Regions from separate parts of the Cronobacter dublinensis subsp. dublinensis LMG 23823 genome, predicted to be linked through region 2. Evidence: predicted binding sites of a transcription regulator. Region 2 holds the regulator's gene; each other region holds the start of a gene.
The links. The regulator Fur, encoded in region 2, represses iron uptake genes when iron is present. The targets are predictions, from matches to a motif close to ATAATAATGAGAACNACTATCAA.
Positions count from the first base shown of each region.

Region 1: the regulator Fur is predicted to act here: its motif matches at 1,312-1,334, upstream of fhuE (ferric-rhodotorulic acid/ferric-coprogen receptor FhuE).
Region 3: the regulator Fur is predicted to act here: its motif matches at 4,234-4,256, upstream of zupT (zinc transporter ZupT).

Region 1 is NZ_CP012266.1:1,751,343-1,761,269, forward strand. It holds gene fhuE (ferric-rhodotorulic acid/ferric-coprogen receptor FhuE) at 1-1,191, opposite strand, end outside; gene hinT (purine nucleoside phosphoramidase) at 1,539-1,898, shown strand; gene AFK67_RS08020 (YcfL family putative periplasmic lipoprotein) at 1,900-2,274, shown strand; gene lpoB (penicillin-binding protein activator LpoB) at 2,283-2,948, shown strand; gene thiK (thiamine kinase) at 2,926-3,774, shown strand; gene nagZ (beta-N-acetylhexosaminidase) at 3,762-4,784, shown strand; gene ycfP (alpha/beta hydrolase YcfP) at 4,824-5,366, shown strand; gene AFK67_RS08045 (NAD(P)/FAD-dependent oxidoreductase) at 5,604-6,908, shown strand; gene AFK67_RS08050 (glycine zipper 2TM domain-containing protein) at 7,095-7,634, shown strand; gene AFK67_RS08055 (TetR/AcrR family transcriptional regulator) at 8,267-8,896, opposite strand; gene bhsA (multiple stress resistance protein BhsA) at 9,148-9,405, shown strand; gene ldtC (L,D-transpeptidase LdtC) at 9,468-9,927, opposite strand, start outside.
Region 2 is NZ_CP012266.1:1,345,380-1,355,306, reverse strand. It holds gene seqA (replication initiation negative regulator SeqA) at 1-414, opposite strand, end outside; gene ybfF (esterase) at 598-1,365, shown strand; gene ybfE (LexA regulated protein) at 1,493-1,774, shown strand; gene fldA (flavodoxin FldA) at 1,936-2,466, shown strand; gene fur (ferric iron uptake transcriptional regulator) at 2,756-3,208, shown strand; gene AFK67_RS06180 (helix-turn-helix domain-containing protein) at 3,532-4,143, shown strand; gene AFK67_RS06175 (beta-N-acetylhexosaminidase) at 4,201-6,852, opposite strand; gene chiP (chitoporin ChiP) at 6,907-8,304, opposite strand; gene glnS (glutamine--tRNA ligase) at 8,756-9,927, opposite strand, start outside.
Region 3 is NZ_CP012266.1:3,731,162-3,741,088, forward strand. It holds gene tolC (outer membrane channel protein TolC) at 1-1,282, shown strand, start outside; gene AFK67_RS17240 (DUF1190 family protein) at 1,434-2,090, shown strand; gene AFK67_RS17245 (glutathionylspermidine synthase family protein) at 2,095-3,255, shown strand; gene ygiD (4,5-DOPA-extradiol-dioxygenase) at 3,286-4,077, opposite strand; gene zupT (zinc transporter ZupT) at 4,269-5,051, shown strand; gene ribB (3,4-dihydroxy-2-butanone-4-phosphate synthase) at 5,118-5,771, opposite strand; FMN riboswitch at 5,879-6,063, opposite strand; gene ubiK (ubiquinone biosynthesis accessory factor UbiK) at 6,187-6,552, shown strand; gene hldE (bifunctional D-glycero-beta-D-manno-heptose-7-phosphate kinase/D-glycero-beta-D-manno-heptose 1-phosphate adenylyltransferase HldE) at 6,604-8,031, opposite strand; gene glnE (bifunctional [glutamate--ammonia ligase]-adenylyl-L-tyrosine phosphorylase/[glutamate--ammonia-ligase] adenylyltransferase) at 8,099-9,927, opposite strand, start outside.

The sequences.
Region 1 (9,927 bases), 410 kb from region 2:
GCTGCCGCCAAACATCATTTCATGCTGGCGACCCGCCAGTTCATACCCGCCGCGCACAAAAGCGTCGACCGAATCCTGCTTACGCTCGCCGACGTTCCAGCCGCCCCATGCGCCCTGAAAGAGGGCGGCGTTATAGCGGCCGGTCGTTTTGTCCGGGAATCCGTCGATATACATCAGGCGATTATCGAAATTGGTTTCCGCATGCATCGCGTTAACTTTCGCTTCCCAGCCGTTATCGAAGCGCTGCGTCAGGTTGGCGAAAATTTTGGTGGAATCGAGGTTAGAATAGGCCCAGTCGGCCGCGGTATTAAAACCACGGCGGAAATGCGTGCGGCTGCCATCGCTGTAAAGAGAAGGAAAACCGCCCCAGGTCGGGCTGTCCTCTTCACTTTCCTGGTAGTCATAACCCAGCGACAGCTGCGTAGAATCGGTAATGTCGGCATCGATAACGCCGTAGATGAATTTTTTGCGATAGTGGTTACGCTCCACCCAGCTGTCATTATCCTGATAACCTGCCACCACACGCCCGCGAACGTTACCGGATTCCACCAGCGGGGCCTGCAAATCCATCACGTAACGCTGTTTATCCCAGCTGCCGTAAGTGGCGGACACATTGCTTTTAAATTCTTTGCTGTCCGCATGTTTGCGAACCATATTGACGTAAGCCGAAGGGTTACCGGTGCCGCTCATCAGGCCAGCTGCGCCGCGCACGACCTCAATTTTGTCATAAATCGCCGTGTCGCCCGCGGTGTCGCCAAAGTTCCAGCGGTTATCCAGGAACGTCGGCATATCTTCATAGGCAAAATTGCTGATGTAGAAACCGCGTGCGAAGAAATTAGTGCGGCTGGTGTCGATACGCGAGGCGGTGACGCCCGTGGTGTTTGCCAGCACGTCTTCAATCGAATTCAGCTGCTGATCCTGCATGCGCTGCTGACTAATCACGCTGACCGACTGCGGAATATCGCGCGGCACCAGCAGCATTTTTGTTCCGGATGTAGTGGTTTTTACGCTGTAATCCTGCGACTCATCAGGCGTGCCGCTGTCAGCAGCCGCGTCGACCACAATGGTGTCGTTGGTCGCAGGCGCCGCGTAAACCGCCGGAGCCGCCAGCGCGCTGGCAATACTTAACGCCAGCAAAGAGGGAAGGGAAGACGCCGGAACGACGCCCTGACGAAGTGCATGCTTAGCCATGTGTTGCCCTTAAAAAGAATAAAATGATGCTGTGCATCAGGCTGTGGAATTACGACTCTCATCAATGGCATCCGGCCTGATGAACAGAAATCGCAGGACTAAAACAACGTTCCAGTGTCAATAAAAATGAGAACTATAATCATTTGTTTTTGCGGTGTAAACAAATGTAAGACGCGTTACAAATCGACGAGAAGAAGAAAGGAAAAGAAAAACAAGCGAAGCGGCGCGACAACAGGGCGGGGATACACTATAAGCTTCCGCTTTATAAAGAAAAACCGGGCCAAAGGTTGAAAGGAAGCGATTATCTCGCTCATACTCTTAACGTTTATCCAAGAAGGAAAAAAACCATGGCCGAAGAAACCATTTTCAGCAAAATCATTCGCCGCGAAATCCCGTCCGATATCGTTTATCAGGATGAGCTGGTGACGGCGTTTCGCGATATTTCTCCCCAGGCCCCAACCCATATTCTCATCGTCCCGAACGTGCTGATCCCGACCGTCAACGACGTCACCGCAGAGCACGAGCAGGCGCTCGGTCGTCTGTTTACCGCCGCCGCGAAAATCGCGCAGCAGGAAGGCATCGCGCAGGACGGCTATCGTCTGATCATGAACTGCAACCGTCACGGCGGGCAGGAGGTCTACCACATCCATATGCATCTGGTCGGTGGCCATGCGCTGGGGCCGATGCTTGCGCATAAAGGTGTCTGATATGGGGCGTGCTCGCACAGGCTGGCTGCTGGCCGCGCTGCTGATGGCAGGTTGCCACTCTGCGCCTACCATTCCCGTCAGCGACGATCAGGCGGTGGTGATGGAGTCCAGCGTGCTGGCCGCCGGCATAACCGCTGAAAAACCAGACTTTTCTTTGCAAAACGGCAGGCCTGGCGCCGCCGCCACCATTTACAATAACAAAGACGCGCCCGTTACCGTCCACTATCGCTTTTACTGGTACGACGCCCACGGGCTGGAAGGCCAGCCGCTGGAAGTACCGCAGACCGTGGTCATTCCGGCGCAGGGGCGCGTGACGGTTAACGGCCAGACCGACTATCTGGCAGCCCGCAAAGCCCGTCTTTATCTCTATCTCTGAAGGGGGAAATGTTGAACAGAATGTATCGCTATGCGCTGCTGGCGACGGTCGCCCTGGCGCTGTCGGGCTGTATTGTACCCGGCGAGCAAAAACCTGCGCCGGTTGAAGAAGCGCAGCCGGGCACGCAGCAGCCCACGCAGCCTGTCCCGCCGCCGTCCGAGCCGGTGCCGACTGTGCCCTCCGTGCCGTCTGTTCCGGCGCAGCCTGGCCCGATTGAGCACCCGGCTGAAAACGCCACGCCGGAGCCTAAATCGCGCACCTATGACTGGAGCAGCGCGATGGCACCGATGGTCGGCAAAATGTTGCAGGCAGGCGGCGTGAATGCCGGCAGCGTACTGCTGGTTGACAGCGTCAATAACCGTACCAACGGCTCGCTGCAAACCGGCCCCGCCACCGAAGCCCTGCGCGGCGCGCTGGCGAACAACGGCAAATTCACGCTGGTCTCCGCACAGCAGCTCTCCATGGCGAAACAGCAGTTGGGTCTCTCGCCGCAGGACAGCCTGGGCTCGCGCAGTAAAGCCATCGGCATCGCCCGCAATGTAGGCGCGCAGTATGTGCTTTACGCCAATGCCGGCGGGAATGTGAACGCCCCTACGCTGCAAATGCAGCTGATGCTGGTACAGACCGGCGAAATCATCTGGTCGGGTAAAGGTGCCGTTCAGCAAACCCAGTAATCTGAGCCTGGAAGGGTTCTTACAGCAGAGTTTTCCGGCGGCTTCGGCCGCCGGTGTCGTTTGTGCGCTACCGGGCCTGAGCGACGGTGCCTGGCGTGTTGTTGTCGACGACGAAACGCTGGTGGTGCGCCGCGACGCGCGCGCAAGCCGCGCGCGCAGTCCACGCCAGTATCGGGCGCTGAAACGGCTGCCCGCAACGCTCGCGCCGCGCCCGCGTCGCTGCGACAACGGTTGGCTGGCAGTCACTTTTCTGCCGGGCGACATCCACGACGCGCTGCCGCCGGTGCCGCAACTCGGCGCGCTGCTGTATCATCTGCATCGTCAGCGCTGCTTTGGCTGGCGTATCGAACTGCTGCCGCTGCTGATGCGCGACTGGCAGCAGAGCGCGCCGACGCGCCGCACGCGTTTCTGGCTACGCCTGCTGCACCGGCTGCGCCGTCGCGGCGAGCCGCGTCCGCTGCGTCTTGCGCCGCTGCATATGGACGTTCATCCCGGCAACCTGGTCCAGGCGCAGACGCAACTGAGGCTCATCGACTGGGAGTATGCGGGAGATGGCGACGTGGCACTGGAGCTTGCCTGCGTCTGGCTCGACGACGCGACGCGCGAGGCGCTGCTTGTGGATTACGCGCAACGCGCCCTGATGGACGCGACGTTGTTGCGCCGCCAGGTAGCACGCTGGCGTCCGTGGAGCGGGTTACTGATGGCGGGCTGGTATGAGCGCCGCTTTCAGGAAACCGGCGACCGCAAATTTATCACACTCGCAGACGAGGCCTGGCGCCAGCTGCGGGGAAGCGAATACGAAGGGAGAGAAACATGGGTCCGGTAATGCTGGATGTGGAAGGCTTTGAGCTTGATGCCGAAGAGCGTGAAATTCTGGGGCATCCGCTGGTGGGGGGGCTTATCCTCTTTACCCGCAACTATCACGATCCGCAGCAGTTGCGCGAGCTGGTGCGTCAGATCCGCGAAAGTTCGCATAACCATCTGGTCGTGGCCGTAGACCAGGAGGGCGGGCGCGTGCAGCGTTTTCGTGACGGATTCACCCGTCTGCCCGCGGCACAGAGCTTCGCTGCGCTGCTGGGGATGGAAGAGGGCGGTAAGCTGGCGCAGGAGGCGGGCTGGCTGATGGCCTGTGAAATGATAGCGATGGATATCGACATCAGCTTCGCGCCGGTGCTGGATGTCGGCCACCTCAGCGCCGCGATTGGCGAGCGCGCTTTCCATGATAAGCCTGAAAATGTGCTGGCGATGGCGAAGCGTTTCATTAGCGGTATGCAGAGCGCGGGCATGAAAGCGACCGGCAAACATTTTCCTGGCCACGGGGCCGTCAGCGCCGATTCCCACAAAGAAACGCCGCGCGACCCGCGCCCGGCGGCGGAGATCCGCCGCCACGACATGCTGCCGTTTTGTGAGCTCATTAGTTACAACATGCTCGATGCGGTGATGCCCGCGCACGTCGTCTATAGCGATGCCGATCCGCTGCCGGCCAGCGGGTCGCCTTACTGGCTTAAACAGGTGCTGCGTGGTGAACTCGGTTTTGACGGTGTGATTTTCTCTGACGATCTCTCAATGGAAGGTGCTGCGATCCTCGGCAGCTATGCGCAGCGTGGCCAGGCGGCGTTGGACGCCGGTTGCGATATGATCCTGGTCTGTAATAATCGTAAGGGTGCCGTTAGCGTTCTGGATAACCTGTCGCCGATCAAAGCAGAACGTGTTACACGTTTGTATCATAAAGGTGTAATTACGCGTCAGGAACTGATGGCGTCAGCGCGATGGAAGCAGGTAAGCGGTGAACTTACCGCGCTGCATGAGCGCTGGCAGACGCACAAGGCGGGGTAATTCGTTGCCCTGAAGCTGCTACGCTGGGATGAAAATGCGATGATTATCTACTTACACGGTTTCGATTCAAACAGTCCGGGTAACCATGAGAAAGTGCTGCAACTGCAGTTTATCGATCCGGATGTGCGGCTTATCAGTTACAGCACGCGGCATCCAAAACACGACATGCAGCATCTGCTGCGCGAAGTGGACAAGATGCTGCAGCTGAACGTCGACGAGCGTCCGCTCATCTGCGGCGTGGGGCTTGGCGGTTTCTGGGCGGAACGCATCGGGTTTCTGTGCGACATTCGGCAGGTTATCTTCAACCCGAACCTGTTTCCGTATGAAAACATGGAAGGCAAAATCGACAGGCCGGAAGAGTATCTGGACATCGCGACCAAGTGCGTAGAGAACTTTCGTGAGAAAAACCGCGACCGCTGCCTGGCTATCCTCTCGCGCGAGGATGAGGCGCTCGACAGCCAGCGTTCTGCCGAACTGCTGCATCAGTATTACGAAATCGTCTGGGATGAAGAACAGACGCATAAGTTTAAAAATATTTCGCCGCACCTGCAGCGCATTAAAGCATTTAAAGCGCTCGGCTAATCCGCGTTACTCACGCAAAATCCTTTTACCCCCACCGATGGGCCAGCCGCAAAAGCTGGCCCATTTTGTTTATCTTTAATGCATAAAAATTGATGTACATCAAATTTGGTATGACCAATGCACCGTTCATGTTATGCTCGTCACTGTTGTGGGCCATGTTGCTAAACTATTGTTAATTAAAAGCTATTTTTAATAACTTTGAATTAACAATTAGTTAAACACTTTAAGGGGGTCACGTTGACTACGCCATTAAGAAAGATCGTTATCGTGGGCGGCGGCGCCGGCGGACTGGAGCTCGCCACGCAGCTCGGTCATAAACTGGGCCGCGGCAAAAAAGCGAAAGTCACGCTGGTGGATCGCAATCATAGCCACCTGTGGAAACCACTGCTGCATGAAGTAGCGACCGGCTCGCTGGACGAAGGCGTCGACGCGCTAAGCTATCTGGCGCACGCGCGCAACCACGGTTTCCAGTTCCAGCTAGGCTCTGTCGTAGACATCAACCGCGACGCGAAAACCATTACCCTTGCCGAACTGCGTGATGAAAAAGGCGAACTGCTGGTGGCAGAGCGCAAGGTTCCTTACGACACGCTGGTCATGGCGCTCGGCAGCACCTCCAACGACTTCAACACCCCTGGCGTCAAGGATCACTGTATTTTCCTCGATAACCCGCATCAGGCGCGTCGTTTCCATCAGGAAATGCTTAACCTGTTCCTGAAATACTCCGCCAACCTCGGCGCTAACGGCAAAGTGAATATCGCGATTGTCGGCGGCGGCGCGACGGGCGTTGAGCTCTCCGCAGAGCTGCATAACGCGGTGAAACAGCTGCACAGCTACGGCTACAAAGGGCTGACCAACGAAGCGCTGAACGTGACGCTGGTGGAAGCGGGAGAACGTATTCTGCCTGCGCTGCCGCCGCGTATCTCCGGTGCCGCGCATAACGAACTCACCAAGCTTGGCGTGCGCGTTCTCACTAACACGATGGTGACCAGCGCTCAGGCCGATGGCCTCAACACTAAAGACGGCGAATTCATTCAGGCTGACCTGATGGTCTGGGCAGCAGGCATCAAAGCGCCTGATTTTATGAAAGAGATTGGCGGCCTGGAAACCAACCGTATCAATCAGCTGGTCGTCGAGCAGACGCTGCAAACCACGCGCGACCCGGATATCTTCGCCATTGGCGACTGCGCCTCCTGTCCGCGTCCGGAAGGCGGCTTCGTACCGCCGCGCGCCCAGGCGGCGCACCAGATGGCTACCTGCGCGCTGGATAACATCCTGGCGCAGATCAAAGGCAAGCCGCTCAAGCCATACGTCTATAAAGACAAAGGCTCGCTGGTGTCGCTGTCGAAATTCTCCACCGTCGGCAGCCTGATGGGCAACCTGATGCGCGGCTCGATGATGATCGAAGGACGTATCGCGCGCTTTGTTTACATCTCGCTGTACCGTATGCACCAGATAGCGCTGCATGGCTATTTCAAAACTGGCCTGATGATGCTGGTAGGCAGCATCAACAGGGTGATCCGCCCGCGCCTGAAGCTGCACTAAGTAACGCATCCGCCTCTGCGCACGCAGGGGCGGATGACATTTTATTTCCGTCACACTTTCCCTTCAGACTTCTCTCAATCCGCTGATTCGCCCCGGCTAATTCCTTTTTTTGAGTCGTTTTCTGATTTGCCATTCGCTTACTCAATTGCAAAATTGTTACTAATTGCACAGCCGGGAGGAATTCCTGTGAATAAATCAATGTTAGCGGGTATCGGTATTGGGGTGGTTGCTGCGCTGGGCGTGGCGGCGGTGGCCAGTCTGGATGTGTTCAGTCCTTCGCCGAAATATGCCCAGGTGGTTTCCGCCACGCCGATTAAAGAGACGGTTAAAACGCCGCGTCAGGAATGTCGTAATGTCACCGTGACGCACCGTCGTCCGGTGCAGGATGAAAACCGCCTGACCGGCTCGGTACTGGGCGCGGTCGCAGGCGGCGTTATCGGCCATCAGTTCGGCGGCGGGCGCGGTAAAGATGTCGCGACGGTCGTGGGCGCGCTGGGCGGCGGCTATGCCGGCAACCAGATCCAGGGCCATCTGCAGGAGGGTGATACCTACACCACGCAGCAGCAGCGCTGCAAAACCGTCTATGACAAATCAGAGAAAATGCTGGGTTATGACGTGACGTACCGCATCGGGGAAGAGCAGGGCAAAATCCGTATGGACAACGATCCGGGCAGCCGTATTCCGCTCGACAGCAACGGACAGCTGGTACTGAATCAGAAAACCTGAAAATAAAATAGCGTTACGCACCATTGCCCCTCTTGCACTCAGGCAGAGGGGCTTTTTTATGTCTGCCGATTAGATTCACGGCGCGCAAAAGCGAAAACGCTCATGCGTCACTGAAGGCGAGGCATGAGCGTTTGAATTACATAGCACTGTGTTGTCTGAATAAAATAAAACCAGTGATCAGCACTGACAAAAATGCATAAAGAATAGAACCACCGCAGAACAACCAAAGGCCAAATAACAATGTTATTACTATTAACACCTTAAATAATGGTAATAGCAAAGCCATTTTCATCTTCCTTCTGTAGGTGTATAGCCAAAACGCGTCTCTTGTCTTCCCTCTTTGAAACTTGATACACCACGGATACTGTGTGGAAAAACGTCCTCGTCCCTGCATGGCCCCGTCTTCATGACGTAAATAACTCCAGTTCTAATAATTGATGGTGCTAATTAATTAGCACACGAATAATCATTTTTATGACGATCAAAGAGTAGCGACTCTGGAGGATATATTTGCCAGTTATTTCCTATTAATAAACAGCACAGAAGGGCCTTCAGCGAAACGGCGATGATTCATGGAATTAATATGAAAAAAGAGAGCGGCAGGAGCCGCTCTCAGGTGGCAGTGGGGTGCTTTACAGGAGGTGCGGCCACAACCGCATGGTCATATTCACAATTTGAATTAATTCTTCCTGCGTGGCGCCTTCGCGCGCGCTCACTGACATACCATGCACCAGACAACTGATGAAGCGTACCAGGGCGGGCAGGTTGCATTCTTGCGGAATTTCGTTTTGGGCCTGCCGCTCGCTCAGAAAACGCAGCAGAATCGCTTCGCGCTGCGTGTGACGCGCCTTGAGCGTGGCGGCGATCTCGTCTGACGATGCGGCGAGCGCCGCGGACGTCGTCACCATAAAGCAGCCTGCGGGCGTCTCTTTGCTGGCAAAGCAGTTTGCCACCGCGCAGAGATAGTCGTACAGCGCTTCTCCGACGCGTTTATCGGCGCGAAACAGCAGCGTCTCCTGCTGCTGCGCAAAACGCGCGATATAACGGTCGAGTACGGCGCGGAACAGCCCCTCTTTATTGGTGAACTCCGCGTACAGCGTCGGCGCTTTGGCGCCAGTCGCTTCGACCAGATGCGCCAGCGACGTGGCTTCGTAGCCGTGCTGCCAGAATAGTGCCATGGCCTTATCAAGCGCCGCTTCCCTGTCGAACACTTTCGGTCGGCCACGGCTTTTTTTTGCACAACTTTGGGTGTCTGTTGTCATGGTGCCGTTTAACCTCTTTATCAAACCTGCCTCCAAAATACCCCTTTTTGCCTCGGGAGTACCAGCAAAACCGCGCCGGATGTGGTTTTCATGGCCGGTGAGGCGTGAAGATAACATTAAAATAACGATCGTTAAGAATAATATTGACAGGTGATGCAGATCACAACTATCATTTTACTATCGATCGTTAATTAAATAATCTTAACGACCCACTGTTACCTGTCCGTCTTACTGATAAAAAAGGTTACCCTATGAAAAACGTCAACATGCTATTCGCCGCCGCCATCCTGAGTTCACTGTCATTCGCAAGCGTTGCTGCAGTCCAGGTCCAGTCAACCCCTGCAGGCCAGCAGAAAGTCGGTACTATCTCCGCCACCGCTGGCACTAACCTGTCGTCGCTGGAAGCTGAGCTGGCGCAAAAAGCGGATGAAGCCGGTGCGAAATCCTTCCGCATCACGTCGGCAAATGGCCCGAACACCCTGCACGGCACGGCGGTTATTTATAAATAAGCCGAAGCGCTTTACACAGCATAAGGCCCTGTCACTGGACAGGGCCTTTTTTCGTTCCGGGCTCAGATGGCGTCAGGGGCGGGTTCTGGCGAGTGCGTGGTGACGTTGACCGGTATGCCGGAACGCAGGAGCAGCGCGTGCTCCATGACGTCCCGGTCGGTCTGCGGCGCAGACTGGAACGCCGTCAGCGCCGCGTTCAGTACAATCGGCAGCGTCTTCGGATCGTCCTCAATCCGTTTTGACAGTGGCTGATGCACTTCCACCAGATGACGTCCGTCCGGTTCGACCGACGCTTTCACCGGCGCATTGATAATATTCACGCGCGTCCCGACCGGCACCACGCGGAACAGATGTTTGATGTCGTCATCGCGAAGGCGGATACAGCCGGAGCTTACGCGCATCCCGATACCGAAATCCGCATTCGTACCGTGCAGAAGATACACGCCGCCGTAAGCCGCGAGACGGATCGCGTGATGGCCCATCGGGTTATCCGGCCCGGCAGGCACTACCGGCGGCAGGTCA
Region 2 (9,927 bases):
GCGGGGTTTCGTCTGGTTGCCACTTTGCAGCAGCGTTTGCTCATCGCCTGCGAAATAGACGCGGGTACGACCGTGTAACGATTCGGTCGCGTCGGCAAACGCGTCTGCATCCAGTGAATAGAGTGTAGACAGCACCAGCATAAAACGATTGACCGCGCGTTTTTGTTCGGCGTATTCATCCGACAGCAGCAGCTCGCGCATGGCGCGAACGCGATCGCGCGCCGGGTTGGCCGGTTTTTCAGCGGCGGGCGCGACGGTTTCGGGAAGCTCTGCTTTGGCGGGTGTAGCAGCGACGTGCGAGGCGGCGGAAAACTTCAGCATGCGCCGTAAAATGTCGGACGCGCTTTCGCCAATATGCAGGGTGTGGCTGGCAATGTAGCGATACAGCTCGTCATCAACTTCAATCGTTTTCATCTTAATCCAGTGCGATTTCTTTTCTGAATACAAGTCATTGGGATTATAGAGTTAAAACCCAACAGCGGATAGCGTCAAACCAGGAAGGCCGCAAAAGTCGGAATTAACTGGAACCTTGCAGCCGGGCGGCAGAATGGTCAACATGATAACCTAACCTGTCAGTCGCCAAAAAAGAACTTTGCCATGAAATTAAATACCCGCACGCAATCTGCGCAACAACCGACTCAAAATACACCGATTGTGTTAATTCACGGGCTGTTCGGGAGTCTCGATAACCTCGGCGTGCTGGCCCGCGACCTGGTGCAGGATAATGACATCGTGCAGGTCGATTTACGCAACCACGGCCTTTCTGCGCGTAGCGAGGCGATGGATTACCCGGCGATGGCGCAGGATATTCTCGACACGCTGGATTCGCTGGGACTGAATAAGGTGATTCTTATCGGTCACTCGATGGGCGGCAAAGCGGCGATGGCCGTCACCGCGCTTGCCCCGGAGCGCATCGAAAAGCTGGTGGCGATTGATATCGCGCCGGTGGATTATCAGGTGCGCCGCCACGACGAGATATTCGCGGCCGTTAACGCGGTGAGCGATGCGGGCGCGACCTCCCGCCAGCAGGCAGCGGAAATCATGCGCCAGCATATCGCGGAAGAAGGCGTGATTCAGTTTCTGCTGAAGTCGTTTGTCGACGGCGAGTGGCGCTTTAACGTGCCGGTGCTGTGGGAGCAGTATGCGCATATCGTCGGCTGGCAGGCGATCCCCGCCTGGCACGGCCCGGCGCTGTTTATTCGCGGCGGCGCGTCGCCTTATGTGGAAGAAGCGCACCGCGAGGCGCTGCTGGCGCAATTCCCGCAGGCCCGCGCGCACGTTATCGCGGGGGCCGGTCACTGGGTTCATGCCGAAAAACCGCAGGCGGTGGTACGCGCTATCCGTCGTTTCCTGGAAACTGATTAAAAACAGACCGACCGGCGCCGTCGCGCGCCGGATGCGTTGGCGCGCTTCGCTGCCTCATGTATGATGGCGCGCTGAAATACCGTCGGGACCGCCCCGACAGCCTGTTTCCCCTGTCTATACTCATACCATGGCAAAAGAACAAACGGACCGCACAACGCTCGATCTCTTCGCGGATGAACGCCGTCCGGGCAGACCGAAAACCAATCCGCTGTCGCGAGATGAACAGCTGCGCATCAATAAGCGCAACCAGCTTAAGCGCGACAAAGTTCGCGGGCTTAAGCGCGTGGAGCTGAAGCTGAACGCCGACGCCGTGGACGCGCTGAATCATCTGGCGCAGGCGCGTAATATCAGCCGCAGCGAGCTGATTGAAGCCATGCTCCTCGCTCAGCTGCAGGCCTTGCAGGAGTAAGGTCTGGTCTGAATTTTACCCAAAAGGACGGGGCAATGTAGCAGAGAGTGCACCCGGCGCCTGATACCGTTTCCGCACCTTCGCCTGTTCTGCTATGATTGCCCTATCTGTGGGCGTTATGCCAGCACCATCACATTTAGATTCAAGAGGTTATTCTTCTTATGGCAATCGTAGGCATCTTTTTCGGCAGCGACACCGGCAACACCGAAAATATCGCAAAAATTATCCAGAAACAGCTCGGGAAAGACGTTGCTGAAGTGCATGACATTGCTAAAAGCAGCAAAGAGGATCTGGAAGCGTTCGATATTCTTCTGCTTGGCATCCCGACCTGGTACTACGGTGAAGCGCAGTGCGACTGGGACGACTTTTTCCCGACGCTGGAAGAAATTGACTTCAACGGTAAGCTGGTTGCGCTGTTCGGCTGCGGCGACCAGGAAGATTACGCGGAATACTTCTGCGACGCGCTGGGCACCATTCGCGATATTATCGAGCCGCGCGGCGCGACTATCGTTGGCCACTGGCCGACCGAAGGTTATCACTTCGAAGCGTCCAAAGGTCTGGCGGATGACGATCACTTCGTCGGCCTCGCGATTGACGAAGATCGCCAGCCGGAGCTCACCGCAGAACGCGTTGAGAAGTGGGTGAAGCAGGTTTCTGAAGAGCTGCACCTGCAGGAAATCATCAACGCCTGATGATAAACGGCGCGGGCGGCCGTCCGCGCCGGTTGATAGATAAAAGCAATGAAAATAATTGCTACAAATTTTTAACTTTCCCTCACTACGCTGTACAATGGCTTCCTTAATTATCAGGCCTTCACGTTAAAAACGCTGGCGGGTCCACGATTTTTAAGCTCTTTTTTGCCGGGTGCTTGCGGTTTTCATTTAGGCATGTCAGTTCTATAATGAGACGCATTCATCTTCGGCGTATCCGATGTATCGCTCCCTTTCGGGACGAGTCGTTAAGCAACAGGACAGATTCCGCATGACTGACAACAATACCGCATTAAAGAAGGCCGGCCTGAAAGTCACGCTTCCTCGATTAAAAATCCTCGAAGTGCTGCAGGAACCGGTCAATCATCATGTCAGTGCGGAAGACCTTTATAAGCGTCTGATTGACATGGGTGAAGAGATTGGCCTTGCCACGGTCTATCGCGTACTGAACCAGTTCGACGATGCCGGCATTGTCACCCGTCACAACTTCGAAGGCGGTAAATCCGTTTTCGAGCTGACGCAACAGCATCATCACGATCACCTGATCTGCCTCGATTGCGGCAAAGTGATCGAATTCAGCGATGAATCTATTGAAGCTCGTCAGCGTGAAATCGCGACGCGTCACGGCATCCGCCTGACTAACCACAGCCTCTATCTGTACGGTCACTGTGCCGATGGCGACTGCCGCGAAAACGAACACGCGCACGAGGTCGGCGAGAAATAACGCTCGTCATACCGCCTGCTCCAAAGCCGACCTGTGTCGGCTTTTTTATTGTCTGAAAACCAGAGACTGAAAATACAGCTGTACTATTTTAGATAAAAAACACTGCGCTGCGTATTTTAATACAGCGTACAATGCTTAATTAAACCATATCTATTTTATTAAATTGAAATTCAGAAAAGATAAATGTCTTTACCGGTCAATCAGTTAGGCAACGAATTATCACGATTGTTCATTTCCTCTTCCCTGCCCCTTATTGCAGCAATAAAAAAGCATCCATTAAGATACAGCAACGACATAATTTTATTTTAAACAAGGTAACCAATATGGTATTACCCTCCAAACCCCTTGCTGAGATTTATCGCATTGCTGATATTTTCAATAGTTACGGTAACTGGTCTCGTGCGGAGAAAAATACGCTGATCCCGCTGCGGGACGGGGAAATCTGTATCATACGCGGCGGTCAGTTCTCGCTGATGCGCCAGAGCGACCGGCTGCTGCTGGAAAAAAGCAGCGCCCCGTCGGTACTGGGCCTGGCCAGAAATTTAGGTAAATCCCAATTCGCAAAATTACAGGCGGATTCAGAATGTCATTATCAGTTAATTCCTTTTGATTATTTCATGCAGGAAATTGAAAAAAATCACTGCCAGTTACATCTCCTGGTTTTGTCCTCATGGATAATTAATATGCTTTGCTATCGCGAAGAGATTATGCTCGGCAGAAACAGCTTTAGTATGATTAAAGCCAATATCGAATGTCTGGCCGCGATGGATGAGTTTATGCGTAACCGGATTAACGTCGCAGATTATATTGTTAAAAAAACCAATCTTTCCCGCAGTATGGTAATGAAAACCCTTTCTCAGTTGCGCAGCGCGAAACATATTGAAATCAGTAAAGGTAAGCTGCTAGCCGTGCATTCCCTGCCTGACGCGCCGTAATACGCCGCCCCGATAAACCTAAAAGCCAGCCCGGAGGCTGGCTTTTTTATTATGCCGTTACGGCTGCAGGTGCTCCGTCCGGCTGTAACGTTTGCCGTCGTGGCTGACGCTGCGCACCTGCACGTCGCCCGTGACGCCCGGCGGTTGCGCGGCGTCATAGCGCTGCCAGCGCGCGCCGCCATCGGTGGAATACTCTACCGTCACGCCAGGCAGGCTGGTGTTCATCTGCAATACGCCTGCGTTAATGCGCGCGCCGGGCACCGGCAGACGGAACTGCACGCCTGCTTTTTCAAGCTTCGGCAATTCGCGGCTGCCGAGCAGATTCGCAAAGCGCGTCCAGTCTCGTTGCAGCGCTTTCACGTCAACCTGATGCGTTTCACCGCCTTTATACTCGCGGCCCGCCTGATAATCCTGTTCCCAGGCGGCGCGGTGCCAGGCGCGCTCCGCAACGGCCAGCAGACGTGGGTACATCATGTACTCCATCTGTTTATCGGTGCGCACCACTTCGCTCCAGAGCTGCGCCGAGAGGCCATACGCGCCCGGCCAGGGCTTGTCGGATTTGGCGCTGAACGTGTTGCCGTCGCGATCGACCGATGTCTCGGCGTTCTGCGGCAGGTTATCCGGCGCGAAGCTGAAAATCTTCCGCTCATCGCTGAAACGCGTGCCCCAGTAGTAGCCGCTCTCCGCCGGATTCACTTCGTTCGGGAAATCCAGGTAGACATAATCCGGGTTAGAAACCACCACACGGAAACCTTTATTCGCCCAGTCGTTGACGCTGTCAAAACCGCCCCAGTAAAGGGTGTCCCAGAAGTTCACGTTAACGTGCGAGGTCGCAAAGGCGCCGGCGTCTTTCGCATCCTTGAGGCCATCCTGCCAGGCCTGCATGGTGTCGATGCCGTGCGCTTTCACAAGCTTGCTGACCTCAACGCCAAAGTAGCTGGAGAGATGTTCGACATCGGCGACCACGCCGTCCTGCACCATCTTCTGACACACCGGCGAGCGCGCCCAGGGCTTATCCTGGCGACCTTTATCGATAATCCCCTTCCCGGCTTCCGGTTTCGTTTTATCGGTGTAACCGGTGCCAAGGTAGATATTTTTCGCCTCATCGCCGCCAAAATGCCAGGTCGTGAGCGGCTGCCCGGCCTCCCGGTGCATCTGCTGAATTTCGCTGATGACTTTGTCCACAAAACGGCGCGAAGCGTCGAGGCATGGGTTGAGGTAGCCGGTGCGGTTGTAATACTGCACGCCGGTGGTGACCGACGTATCCTGCGGGTCGAGCAGGCGGTACGCATTCGCCTCGTCGGGTTTACCCGCCTTCGCCAGCCGATCGTAGCGTGCCTCCATCGCGATCACCGCCGCACGGGCGTGGGCTGGCATGTCTATTTCCGGGATGACCTCAATCTGGCGCGCCGCGGCGTATTTCACGATGTCGATATAATCGGCGCGGGTGAAATAGCCGCTGCCGTTATTGTTCGTGTCCGGCCCGGAGCCGAGCTGCGGCAGCAGGCAGGTTTTTTCGCTCAGATCGTGGCAGCGTTTTCCGCCGATCTCAGTAAGCTCCGGCAGCCCCGGGATCTCGATACGCCAGCCTTCGTCATCACTTAAATGAAAGTGGAATTTATTCAGCTTATAGGCCGCCATCTGATCGAGCAGGCGCAGTACGGCGGCTTTGGTGTGAAAGTTACGCCCCACATCAAGGTGGATGCCGCGATAGTCAAACCGCGGCGCGTCCTGCGCGTCGAGCGTCGCGATACGCTGCGCGCCCTCCGCCGGGATAAGCGACAGCAGCGACTGCAAACCATAAAACACGCCCGCCCGATCGTAACCGGTAATCACCGCCTCTTTCGGACCGATATGCAGTTGATACGCCCCGGATACCGCCTCTTTACCGCTAAACGCGCGCGTCGCGATGGCCGTGCGTACCGGATAACCCACGCCCGTTTTCACCCCCAACAGCGCGAAGCGCGCATTGATAGCCTCCTGTGACGCGTTATCAAGCGCGGCGAGATCAAGCTGCACGCCCTTTTCGAGAGAGACGTCCTGCCCGTGCAGCCTTACCTGGCGAGGCGTAGGGATAATCTGCCCGCGCAGGCTCCCGGCGTTGAGTATTTTGACGTCGCTGTTTTTGTCAAAGCGCGCCCCGGCGGTCATTAAAATATTTTTATCCTCCGGGGTGCGTTTCCACTGGTCCTTCAACGGGCTGACGAAATCCGTCAGGGTTTCGGTATCGGTGCTGGCGATGACCTTCGGCGCGCCGTCGTCTGCGGTGACGTACCAGCGCGGCAGCACATCGGTGATAAACAGCTGCCAGTATTCATTGACGATTGGGATCTCCACCGAGGCGTTGGCCGGGAAGCCGGTGAATTTGTCCGTCGGTTCAAGCTTATGGAGATCGCCCATCACATGGGTCACCTTAAACTGATCGTTATCGACTTTGAGGATCTGGCGAATGCTGTGAAACCAGATAGTCCAGTTTTTATCGGTCACCGCCTCGCCCGGATTGGTGAGCGTGATAACCGCTTTATTGCAGGAAGCCCAGTCGGCGCCGAGCGCCGCACAGTCGATACCGCGCTGCGCCGCGTGATTATCGGTGATAGCGTAGTTGAGCCCAAACTGGCTGATGTGATCGGCCGTTGACGCCTGCGCGCTGGTGCCCGTAAAGACGCCCATCAGCGCGCCCGCTAACATACTGATCTGTAGATTTTTCATCATTTCGTCCTTTCACTGCCCTTGATGTAAGGCGCTGCGCGCGCCCCTGCGCAATCAGAAAATCGTAAACGGCGCCGTGATGATAAATTTCACGTCGCGCTCGTCCTGGAAGATGTTGCCGTAACCGCCGCCGTAGCTCGGGATGTCGGAATGATTGTCGTATTGCGTGAAATGCAGTTTGAACATCGTGCCTTTGGCGCGACCGTCCTGCAGGGTGTAAACCGCGTCCAGACTGTACGCGGACTCTTTCAGGCGGTAGTCGGCGTCGTAGTAGCCGTCGGTCGTGGGAAGCGTTGAGGGCTTCGCATCCCACGCGTAAACGTAAGAGGCGCCCAGCGCGAAGCCCGGCAAATTCCAGTTTTTCAGGTCATACATTGCGCCGAAGAACACGGCTTTTTCATCGTCAGCGTTAAAATCCGAGCGGTTATCCCACCAGATATCGAGCCGTCCGTTGGAGGAGGCATACGTCGGCGTCATGCGTTGCAGGAAATAGCCCTGTTGCCCTTCGGCGCGCACCCAGGTGCCTTCAAGACGCAGATCGACCGGACCGACCTTATAGCCAAACGTCAGCGCCTGGAGCCACGCGGTGCCGTCGTAAATATCATTAATGGTGCCGCGGCTGGCTTTATCGCGCGCGCCGTAGAACTGATAGCTGGTGGCGAGCGGGTTTCCGGCAAGCGGGAAGCTGTAACTCGCTTTGGCGAAGTACTGATCGACATAGCCCTGCGCCTGGCCGAACGCCGCTTCCAGCACCAGCGAATTTTTAAAATCATATTTCGCGCCGATGGAGTGGAGATAATCCACGCGGGTGGTTCTGTCGTTCTGCCGGAACTTGTCCATCTCCAGATGCCACGGCGACTTGTATTCGTTGGTCCACATGTAAGAAAAACTCAGCGCGCCCGCATCGCCGTAGTCAATATTCGCGCCCGCTTCCGCGCCCTGATACGTGCCGGGCATAAAGCTCCAGTGCGGCGCAAGCAGCGTCTGTCCGGTGGGTTGCAGCCAGCCGGCGCGCGCCCAGACGGAACCATATTTTAATTTACCCGCCGCTTTATAGAGGCTGATGCCGCTTTTATCGCCGGACCAGTCTTCGTCATAGGCTTTATTGCTGGAGGAGAACGCGATTTCGTTCGGATGACCGCTGTCGCCGTTTTCCGCCATTTCAAGCGCGGTAAACGCGGCGATATCGAGCCCGAACATATCGGCGGCGAATCCGGACTGAAAGTCGAGATTCGCGTTCCAGGTGGAGTGGGAAAGGTTGGTTTTATATTTGTCTTCCACGACATCTTTACGGTCGCGCTCGCGCTGCCAGTAATAGATGCCGCCGGTTAACGTGGAGTCATCAATAAACCCTGCGGCCTGCACGCCGGGCGAGCTGCACAGGCCGCCCAGCGCGGTAACGCTGGCGACAGCCAAGGCGACGCCGCTACGTTTGTGTCTCAACGAACGCATGTGAAATTCCTCTTTGACGTAAAAAAATTCGCGTGGCGCAAGGCGCGTAAAGCGAATGAAAAAGTAAAAAAATTGAAAGCGGTGACGAAAACATCCCCCGCGAGAAAGCACTTAAAGACTATTTTTCGCGACGCGAATTATCAATCTTAAAACCCGAAATCTTTGTGGCTTTATGACGAGGAGCACAAAAAATCCTTCATTTTGTAACATTTTCATAAGGGTGGATTTTTATAGCGATAAAGTTTAAAAAATAAGACAAAACAATAAAATGAAAGCGATTTCATTCTTTAAAACAGGGGAATGTGTGGAAGCGCTGATCCGTGAGAGAAAATGAAGGGAGAAATAAAAAACATATTAATTCGCAACGCGAATATTTCAGAGAGGTTAACGGCTTGATTCGATGAATAAAAAAAACGCCGCACGATGGCGGCGTCCTGTTACAGGCTGGCTTTTACTCGCCGATTTTAGCCCAGGTATCGCGCAGGCCGACGGTGCGGTTGAAGACCAGTTTGTCACCGTTTGCATGGCGGCTGTCGAGGCAGAAATAGCCTTCGCGCTCGAACTGCAGGGCTTTGCCCGCCTCGGCGTTTTTCAGGCTCGGTTCAGCATAACCCTGCTTGATAACCAGCGATTCGCTGTTGATCGTCGCGAGGAAATCTTCCGCAGCACCCGGGTTCGGCACACTGAAAAGACGGTCATAAAGACGGATCTCAACCGGCAGCGCATGCGCGGCGCTGACCCAGTGGATAACGCCTTTCACCTTGCGACCATCGGCCGGATCTTTGCTCAGCGTTTCGGCATCGTAAGTGCAGTAGATGGTAGTGATTTCGCCCGCGTCGTCTTTCTCAACGCGTTCCGCTTTAATGACATAGGCATTACGCAGGCGGACTTCTTTGCCGAGCACCAGACGTTTGTACTGCTTGTTCGCTTCTTCGCGGAAATCTGCGCGATCGATCCAGATCTCGCCGCTGAACGGCACGTCGCGGTTGCCCATTTCCGGTTTGTTCGGATGATTAGGCATTAAAACCACTTCGCTCTGACCCTGCGGGTAGTTTTCGATAACCAGTTTCACCGGATCGATAACGGCCATCGCGCGCGGCGCGTTCTCGTTGAGGTCTTCGCGAATGCAAGACTCAAGAGACGCCATTTCAATGGTGTTGTCCTGCTTGGTTACGCCGATGCGTTTACAGAATTCACGGATGGAAGCAGCGGTGTAACCGCGACGGCGCAGACCGGAAATGGTCGGCATACGTGGATCGTCCCAGCCTTCAACGTGCTTGTCGGTCACCAGCAGGTTCAGCTTGCGCTTGGACATCACGGTATATTCCAGATTCAGACGAGAGAACTCGTACTGACGCGGATGCACCGGAATGGTGATGTTATCCAGCACCCAGTCGTACAAACGACGGTTATCCTGGAATTCCAGCGTACAGAGTGAATGGGTGATCCCTTCCAGCGCATCGGAAATGCAGTGGGTGAAGTCGTACATCGGGTAGATGCACCACTTGTTGCCGGTCTGGTGATGTTCAGCGAACTTAATGCGGTAAATAACCGGGTCGCGCATTACGATAAACGGCGACGCCATATCGATTTTCGCACGCAGGCACGCTTTACCTTCTTCAA
Region 3 (9,927 bases), 2.0 Mb from region 2:
CACCTATAACAGCGGTTTTCGCGATAACGACGGCGTCGACACCACGTCCAAGAGCGCCTCGTTACAGTTAACCCAGACTATTTTCGATATGTCTAAATGGCGCGCCCTGACGCTGCAGGAGAAAACCGCAGGCATTCAGGACGTGACCTATCAGACCGATCAGCAGACGCTGATGCTCAATACTGCGACCGCCTACTTCCAGGTGCTGAGCGCGATTGACGCGCTTTCCTATACCGAAGCGCAGAAACAGGCGATTTACCGCCAGCTCGATCAAACCACCCAGCGCTTTAACGTGGGCCTGGTGGCGATTACCGACGTGCAAAACGCCCGCGCGCAGTACGATAACGTGCTGGCGAACGAAGTGACCGCGCGCAACAACCTCGACAACGCGCTGGAGCAGCTGCGTCAGGTGACGGGCAACTACTACCCGCAGCTCGCCTCGCTGAACGTCGATAGTTTCAAAACCGCCAAACCGGCCGCCGTTAACGCGCTGCTGAAAGAAGCCGAGCAGCGTAACCTGACGCTGCTGCAGGCGCGTCTGAGCCAGGACCTGGCGCGCGAGCAGATTCGCTACGCGGAAACCGGTCATATGCCGACGCTCGGCCTGACAGCCTCCAGCAGCGTTTCTGACACCGACTACAGCGGCAGCAAAACCAGCAGCGCGGCGGCAGCCAGCCGTTACACCGACAGCAAAGTGGGTCAGAACTCCGTCGGCCTGAGCTTCAGCATGCCGCTCTACAGCGGCGGCTCGGTCACCTCGCAGGTGAAACAGGCGCAGTACAGCTTCGTTGGCGCCAGCGAGAAACTGGAAAGCGCGCACCGCAACGTCGTGCAGACCGTGCGTTCTTCCTATAACAACGTGAACGCGTCCATCAGCAGCATCAAAGCGTATGAGCAGGCGGTCGTCTCCGCGCAGAGCTCGCTTGATGCGATGGAAGCCGGTTATTCGGTCGGTACTCGTACCATCGTTGATGTGCTGGATGCCACTACCACGCTGTACAACGCCAAGCAGCAGCTCTCAAGCGCCCGTTATAACTACCTGATCAACCAGCTCAATATTAAATCTGCGCTGGGTACGCTCAACGAGCAGGATCTGGTCGCGCTGAATAACTCGCTGGGCAAACCGGTCTCTACCACGCCGGAAAGCGTCGCCCCGGAAAACCCACAGCAGGACGCCGCCGTGAATAACATGGCGAACAGCGGCGGCGCAGCGCCGGCCGTTCAGCCTGCCGCGGCAAACCGCAGCACGACCGGCAACAGCAGCAATCCGTTCCGTCAGTAACCCCTCCGGCGGGAGGCGCCAGCGCGCTTCCCGCCTGAACGTAAGTCAACGTAAAGATCCCCCGCCATCCGGCTCTGCGCTTTAATTTCAACCACTCATCCACTATCCTGAGCACCATAACTGTGCAATACCACTGGGTCAGGAAGCAGGCATGAAACGGACAAAACAGATTAACCGCGCGATGTTTCGCAAAAGCTGGAACGCGCGTCATTTAACGCCGGTCGCCTTCGCGGTCACGGCAGCTTTTATGCTGGCGGGCTGTGAAAAGAGCGACGAAACCGTCCAGCTCTATCAGAACGCCGACGACTGCGCGGCCGCTAACCCCGGCAAAAGCGCTGAATGCACCACCTCGTACAATAACGCCCTGAAAGAGGCGGAGCGTACCGCGCCGAAATACGCGACACGCGAAGACTGCGTGGCGGAATTTGGCGAAGATCAGTGCCAGCAGGTGAACAACACCAACACCAGCCAGGCCACGCAGCAAACCGGCAGCATGTGGATGCCACTGATGGCGGGCTACATGATGGGGCGTCTGATGGGCGGCGGCGGCATGGGGTTCGCGCAGCAGCCGCTGTTCAGCTCGCGCAACCCGGCAAGCCCGGCTTACGGTAAATACACCGACGCCAGCGGCCGCAACTACGGCGCCGCGCAGCCGGGCCGCACCGTGACCGTACCGAAATCTGCGATGGCGCCGAAACCGGCGACCACGTCGACCATCACCCGCGGCGGTTTCGGCGATTCCGTTGCGAAACAGGCCACGATGCAGCGCAGCGCTGCCGGCTCTTCTTCTCGTTCAATGGGCGGTTAATCACATGGAAAGAATCGCGGTCAGCGAGCGCCCGGACTGGCGCGAAAAAGCCGCCGAATACGGCTTTAATTTTCACACGATGTATGGCGAGCCCTACTGGTGCGAAGACGCTTACTACCGCCTGACGCTCGCGCAGGTGGAGAAGCTTGAAGAGGTCACCGCCGGGCTGCACCAGATGTGCTTACAGGTGGTTGAGAAAGTGGTTGCCAGCGATGCGCTGATGGCCAAATTCCGCATTCCGAAGCATACCTGGGAGTTTGTGCGCCAGTCGTGGCGCAGCGGCCAGCCGTCGCTCTATTCGCGTCTCGATCTCGCCTGGGACGGGCGCGGCGAGCCCAAACTGCTCGAAAACAACGCCGACACGCCGACCTCGTTGTATGAAGCGGCGTTTTTCCAGTGGATCTGGCTGGAAGATCAGCTGCGCGCCGGAAAACTCCCGGCTGAGAGCGATCAGTTCAACAGTCTTCAGGAGAAGATCATCGAGCGTTTTGGCGAGCTGAAAGCGCAGTATGGCTTTCAACGCCTGCATCTCGCCTGCTGTCGCGATACCGTGGAAGATCGCGGTACGGTGCAATATTTACAGGATTGCGCCAGCGAAGCCGGGATCGAGAACGAGTTCCTGTTTATCGAAGATATCGGCCTTGGCGAAAAGGGCCAGTTTACCGATCTCCAGGATCAGGTGATTAGCAATCTGTTTAAGCTTTATCCGTGGGAATACATGCTGCGCGAGACGTTTTCCACCAAGCTGGAAGACGCGGGCGTGCGCTGGCTGGAGCCCGCGTGGAAGAGCATTATTTCCAACAAAGCGCTGCTGCCGATGCTCTGGGAACTCTACCCGAATCACCCTAACCTGCTGCCGGCGTACTTCAGCGAAGACAATCCGCCGCCGATGGAAAAATATGTGGTGAAACCCTTTTTCTCCCGCGAAGGCGCGAACGTTTCTATCATTGAAAACGGTCAGACCGTCGAGCAGGTGGACGGTCCTTACGGCGAAGAAGGCACCATCGTGCAGCAGTTCCACCCGCTGCCGAAATTCGGCGACAGCTACACGCTGATTGGCAGCTGGCTTATCAACGACCAGCCTGCCGGGATCGGCATTCGCGAAGACAAAGCGCTGATCACGCAGGATCTGTCGCGCTTCTATCCGCATCTGTTTGTGGAATGATCGCCACCATGGCGCGCTCGCGCGCCATGCTTACCCTATCTGCACCGAGAGCATACTCAACGAGGCCATTTCCAGCCCGTCGACCGGTATCGTCACCGGCTCGTCGCCGTTCCACGCCCCAAGCACGTACAGCAACGGCAGGAAGTGATCCGCAGTCGGGTTCGACAGGCTGCCGCCGGGGTGATCCAGATAGTTGACCAGCGGGTGCCCGGCGTCATCGCCGCGCCACGTCAGGTTTTCTTTCACAAAGTTATTGAACGATTCCGCCCATGGATATGGCGCGCCCTCGCCATGCCAGCGGGCGGTACGCAGGTTATGCACCACATTACCGCTCGCGACCAGCATCACGCCTTCATCGCGCAGCGACGCCAGGCGGCGGCCCATCTGATAATGCCAGAGCGGCGGTTTGGTGCTATCTATACTCAGTTGCACCAGCGGGATATCGGCCTGCGGGTACATTTTTATCAGCACCCCCCACGCGCCGTGGTCAAAGCCCCAGGCTTCGCGGTCGAGCGTGACCGGCAGCGGCGCCAGAAGATCCACCACGCGCTGCGCCAGCGCCGGTGAGCCAGGCGCGGGATAGTGCGTGTCGTAGAGCGCCTGCGGGAAGCCGCCGAAATCGTGAATGGTCTGCGGCTGTTCCATCGCGGTCACGCCGGTGCCGCGCGTGAACCAGTGGGCCGAAACCATGACAATGGCTTTCGGACGCGGCAGCGTTTCGCCAAGCGTGCGCCAGGCGCGGGTATAGCGGTTATCTTCCAGCACGTTCATCGGGCTGCCATGGCCCAGGAACAGTGCAGGCATACGGGGTGCGTGCGTCATTATTTTTACCCTGAATCGGTATCATCAATGGGATTACCTTACGCCGATCGCGCGCGTAAAGAACGGAGATAAGGGTGATGAAGATCGTCAGAAAATTTGAATGTAAGCGTTCTGTAAAAGCCACGGACTGGCCTCGACTTTTCCGTTGCGCCCGATAAATTAATGATAATCATTATCAAAAGGAGTGTTCGATGTCAGTGCCTCTGATCCTGACCCTGCTGGCGGGCGGCGCCACGTTTATCGGCGCCGTGCTGGGCGTGCTGGGGCAGAAGCCCTCTAACCGCCTGCTGGCGTTTTCGCTGGGGTTTGCCGCGGGCATTATGCTGCTGATTTCGCTAATGGAAATGCTGCCCGCCGCGCTCAATGAAGAAGGCATGTCGCCGGTGCTCGGCTACGGCATGTTTATCGTCGGCCTGCTGGGGTATTTCGCGCTCGATCGCCTGCTGCCGCACGCGCATCCGCAGGATCTCGTCGATCCGCATACCGCACACCGCCACTCGCCGGGCAGCCTGCGCCGTACCGCGCTGCTGCTGACGCTCGGCATCAGCCTGCATAACTTCCCGGAAGGCGTCGCGACGTACGTGACGGCCAGCAATAACCTGGAGCTGGGCTTCGGCATCGCGCTGGCCGTGGCGCTGCATAATATTCCCGAAGGACTGGCGGTGGCGGGCCCGGTCTATGCCGCTACCGGTTCGCGCCGTAAAGCGGTTATCTGGGCAGGCGTCTCCGGGATGGCGGAGATCCTCGGCGGGGTGCTGGCCTGGCTTATCCTCGGTACGATGGTTTCGCCGGTAGTGATGGCGGCGATTATGGCGGCGGTGGCCGGGATTATGGTGGCGCTGTCGGTGGATGAGCTGATGCCGCTTGCTAAAGAGATAGACCCGCATAACAACCCGAGCTACGGCGTGCTGTGCGGAATGTCAGTGATGGGACTCAGCCTGACGCTGCTGCAAACGAGCGGGCTTAGCGGCTAATAAAAAAGCCCGGTCAGACCGGGCTTTTGTGTATTGATTCAGACCCGGTGCTCGCCGGGCGTGTGGTCAGCTCGCTTTGCGCTCCTGCGCCTCGCGATAGCTCACTAAATCTTCGATAGTTACGACCGGCATGTTGTGCTCACGGGCAAACGCGATGCACTCCGGCGCGCGCGCCATAGTGCCGTCGTCATTGGTCAGTTCGCACAGGACGCCCGCCGGTTTGAAGCCCGCCAGCGACACTAAATCGATGGTCGCTTCGGTGTGGCCGCCGCGGGTCAGAACGCCGCCCGGCTGCGCGCGCAGCGGGAAAACGTGGCCAGGGCGATGCAGATCGGACGGCTTCGCGTCGTCGGCAATCGCCGCGCGAATAGTCGTGATGCGGTCAGCAGCGGAAACGCCCGTCGTCACGCCGTGCGCCGCTTCGATGGTCACCGTAAAGCCGGTGCCGAAGGCGCTGGTGTTGTTTTCCACCATCATCGGCAGATCGAGCTGTTTACGGCGTTCTTCGGTCAGGCACAGGCAGACGATGCCGCTGCCGTGACGGATAGTCAGCGCCATCTGTTCAACGGTCATGGTTTCGGCGGCGAAAATCATGTCGCCTTCGTTTTCACGGTTCTCATCATCGAGCACCATCACTCCGCGCCCTTCGCGCAGTGCGGCGATCGCGTTTTCCACGCGTTCAAAAGCGGTGCCAAAAGCAGAAAGAAGCGTCTGATTCATGGTAAAGAAACCTCATTAATTATATGGATTACCAGAATCAGGGCGGTCTTAGGAGTGCCGGCAAGCGGCAAACAAAATAACGTGAGTGGGCGTAAGCCCAGGCAGATCGTTACTCTCTCCCATCCGGACTTTAACCGTCGGCCCCGGAATTACACCGGATCTGCTGACCTTCAGAAAAACTCTGAAGCGCTCGCGGGCTTTCAGTTTACCGTTTGTCTTTCGCCTTCGCGCAGACGCCGGATAAGCCTGATTTACCGCCGGTGGGGAATTTCGCCCCGCCCTGAGAATAAGCGAGATAACTATAACGCCATTGATAATCGTCGGCAATGCATGAGATTCAAACATTTCCGGTTTATACCCTTGGGATCAGCGATTACAATTACTCTTCAGACCATACCAGATCAGGGAAACCGCTATGATTGACCCGAAAAAAATTGAACAGATCGCCCGTCAGGTCCATGAATCGATGCCAAAAGGGATCCGTGAGATCGGGGAAGATGTTGAGAAGAAAATTCGCCAGGTACTGCAGGGCCAGCTGTCTCGCCTGGATCTGGTGAGCCGTGAGGAGTTTGACGTACAGACGCAGGTACTGCTGCGCACGCGTGAAAAACTGACGGCGCTGGAGCAACGCCTGGCAGCGCTGGAATCTCGCGGCGCGACGACGGCAACCGGAGCAGACGCGCCTGTGGCGTCAACGGCAGGCAGCGCCAGCGCCCCTGTCACGGCAGTCACGCCGCCGCCGGCCATCCCGCCCGTCGACAGCCTCGACAAACAGGACTAAGCGCCAGCTACGCCCCTTGACTCGCAAGGGGCGTTTGCCCGTGAAACCGCCTTAGCGGTTTTTCTGGATCTTCTTGATGATATTGGTGGTGGAACAGCCATCTTCGAAGTTCAGCACCATCACCTCACCGCCGTTGGCCCACACCTCTTTGCTGCCCGCGATATCTTCAGGCTTATAGTCGCCGCCTTTCACCAGCAGATCCGGCAGGATTTCACTAATCAGGCGCTGCGGCGTGTCCTCTTCAAACGGCACCACCCAATCCACGGCTTCCAGCGCGGCCAGCACCGTCATGCGCTGTTCCTGCGGGTTCACCGGGCGCGTGTCGCCTTTCAGGCGTCGGGTAGAGGCGTCGCTGTTGACCGCCACAATCAGCCGATCGCCGAGCTTGCGGGCGTTCGCCAGATAGGAGACATGGCCTGCGTGCAGAATGTCGAACACGCCGTTGGTCATCACCACTTTTTCGCCGCGCTTGCGGGCCGCGAGCACCGCCTCTTTCAGCGCCGCTTCGCTCATCACGCCAAAACCGGTTTCTGAACGACCGCGCACGGCGTTTTCCAGCTCCACCGGCGACACGGTCGAGGTGCCGAGCTTGCCGACCACCACGCCCGCCGCCGCGTTGGCGAAGAAACAGGCTTCTTCCAGCGAATTACCGGACGCCAGCGTCGCCGCCAGCACGCCAATCACGGTATCCCCCGCGCCGGTGACGTCATAGACTTCCTGCGCCTGCGTCGGCAGGTGGAACGGCGCTTTGCCGGGCTGCAGCAGCGTCATGCCCTGCTCAGAGCGGGTCACCAGCAGCGCGCTGAGATCGAAATCGGCGATGATTTTCATGCCGCGCTCGACGATGTCCTGCTCATTTTTGCATTTGCCCGCTACGGCTTCGAACTCAGAGAGGTTCGGCGTCAGCAGCGTCGCGCCGCGATAGCGCTCGAAATCGGTGCCTTTCGGATCGATAAGCACCGGAACGCCCGCGTTACGCGCCAGCTGGATCATCTGCTGAACGCTTGCGAGCGCGCCTTTCGCGTAGTCAGAAAGCACCAGCGCACCAATTTGTCCCAGCGCCTGGTTGATGCGCTCGTGCAGCGGCTGCGGGTCGACACCGTCGAAACCTTCTTCGAAATCAAGACGGATGAGCTGCTGGTTGCGCGACAGCACGCGCAGCTTGGTGATGGTCGGGTGCGTCGGCACCGACACGAAATCGCACTTCACGTTCACCTGCGAGAGCGACTGGCTGAGCGCGCGCGCCGCGTCGTCAATGCCGGTCAGCCCAACCAGACGCGAACTGGCGCCAAGAGACGCGATATTCATCGCCACGTTCGCCGCGCCGCCCGGGCGCTCTTCGATGGTTTCAACTTTCACGACCGGCACGGGGGCTTCCGGCGAAATACGGCTCGTCGGGCCATACCAGTAGCGGTCCAGCATCACATCACCGACTACCATGACGCCTGCGCGTTCAAAATCGGGCAGCGTTACTTTCATTCCTGACTCTCCTGAGAGACACCAAAATTTGCGCGCGATGATAGCACAGTTACGCGCAATCGCACGGTTACGCCGGGGCCAGCCAGCGCCGCCAGCTGTCGCGCACCTGTTCGCGTTCCTGTTCGAACGCCGTCTGCGCCACATGCCCCGGCAGTTCCTGTAGCGCCCGCCGGTGCAGCTCGTCACGCAGCGTGACATACGCCTGCGTCAGCGCCTTCGCCTCGTCCTCACGCATAATGTCGTGCTGCGCCAGCAGTTCCAGAATGCGCACATTATCGGACCAGCGCGTCAGCTTCGGCTGTTCAGGCGCGTAGCGCAGCACCATAAACTGCGTAATAAATTCGATATCGGTAATGCCGCCTTCATCGGCTTTGATATCAAAGCGATCCCGGTGTTTGTTGCCGAGATGGGCGCGCATTTTCTCGCGCATTTCGCGCACGTCGGTACGCAGCGTGTCGCCGTCGCGCGGCGTGGCAAGCACCTCGCGGCGAATGGCGTCAAACTGCGCCTGTAAAGGTTTATCGCCGTACACAACGCGGGCGCGCACCAGCGCCTGATGTTCCCAGGTCCAGGCGTCGTTTTTCTGGTAATCGGCGAAGGCTTCCGCCGTTGTCACCAGCATCCCCGCCGCCCCGGACGGACGCAAACGGGCGTCCACTTCATAGAGAATGCCTGACGACGTCCGGGTGCTGAACAGATGCATGATGCGCTGCGCGAGGCGCAGATAGAACTGACGGCCGTCGATTTCGCGCTCGCCGTCGGTCATCACCTCCGCCGGACAGTCGTGCAGGAAGACTAAATCGAGATCGGAGCTATAGCCGAGCTCCCAGCCGCCCAGTTTGCCGTAGCCGACCACCGCAAAGCCGCGTCCGTCGCGATCGCGCAGATGCTTCGGCTGACCGTAACGCGCCACCATCTGTCCCCACGCCTGCTGAACCACCGCGTCGATAATCGCTTCGGCAAGCCAGGTTAAGTGATCGCTCACTTTCATCACCGGCAGCGTACCGGCAATATCCGCCGCCGCCACGCGCAGCAGTTGCGCCTGTTTAAACTGGCGCAGCGCCTCAAGCTGTTGCTCTTCATCGTCATCCGGCACGCGCAGCAGATACTGGCGCAGCTCATCGCGATAGGCGTCCATCGCCGTCGGCTGATAGAGCGTGTTCGGGTCGAGCAGTTCATCAAGCAGCAGCGGATAGCGCGCGAGCTGGCTTGCTATCATCGGCGAGGCGGCGCACAGGCGAATCAAATGCTTGAGCGCGCCGGGATATTCGCTCAGCAGTTCAAGGTATGTGGTGCGGGTGACGATGCCGGTCAGCAGCGGCGTTACCCGGGAGAGCGCCAGCGCCGCGTCATCCGGGCTGGCGCAGACGGCGCTCAGCAGGTGCGGCATCAGATTATCCAGCACCTGACGCCCGCGCGGCCCGATGGTGCGCTTCTCTGTTTCTTTGCGAAAATCGGCAAGCGTTGCCAGCAGCCGCATCCGGCTCTCCGCGCCAAGCGCGCTTAACACCGGCGTGTCGTCATCGGCATCCAGCGCGTCATGCCACAGTTCGCGCCAGCCTTCGGTCAGCGACTCCTCGCCGCCGGTGGGATCTTCATCGCCGATAAGCTCGTTAAACACCCGCCGCACGCCCGCCATATGGCGCTCCAGACGCGCGGTAAGCGCCTCCCAGTCCGCCTCGCCCATTGCCCAGGCGAGCCGCGCGCGGTTCAGCGCGTCGCCCGGCAGCGTCTGGGTTTGCTCGTCGTTGATGCTTTGCAGCAGGTTTTCGAGCCGGCGCAAAAGGAGATAAGCGTCGCGCAGGCAGGCGGCGTCATCCGGCGAGAGCAGATGCAGTTGCTCAATTGCCGTAAGGGTCGGCAGCAGCGAGCGCTGCTGTAGCGACGGCTCGCGCC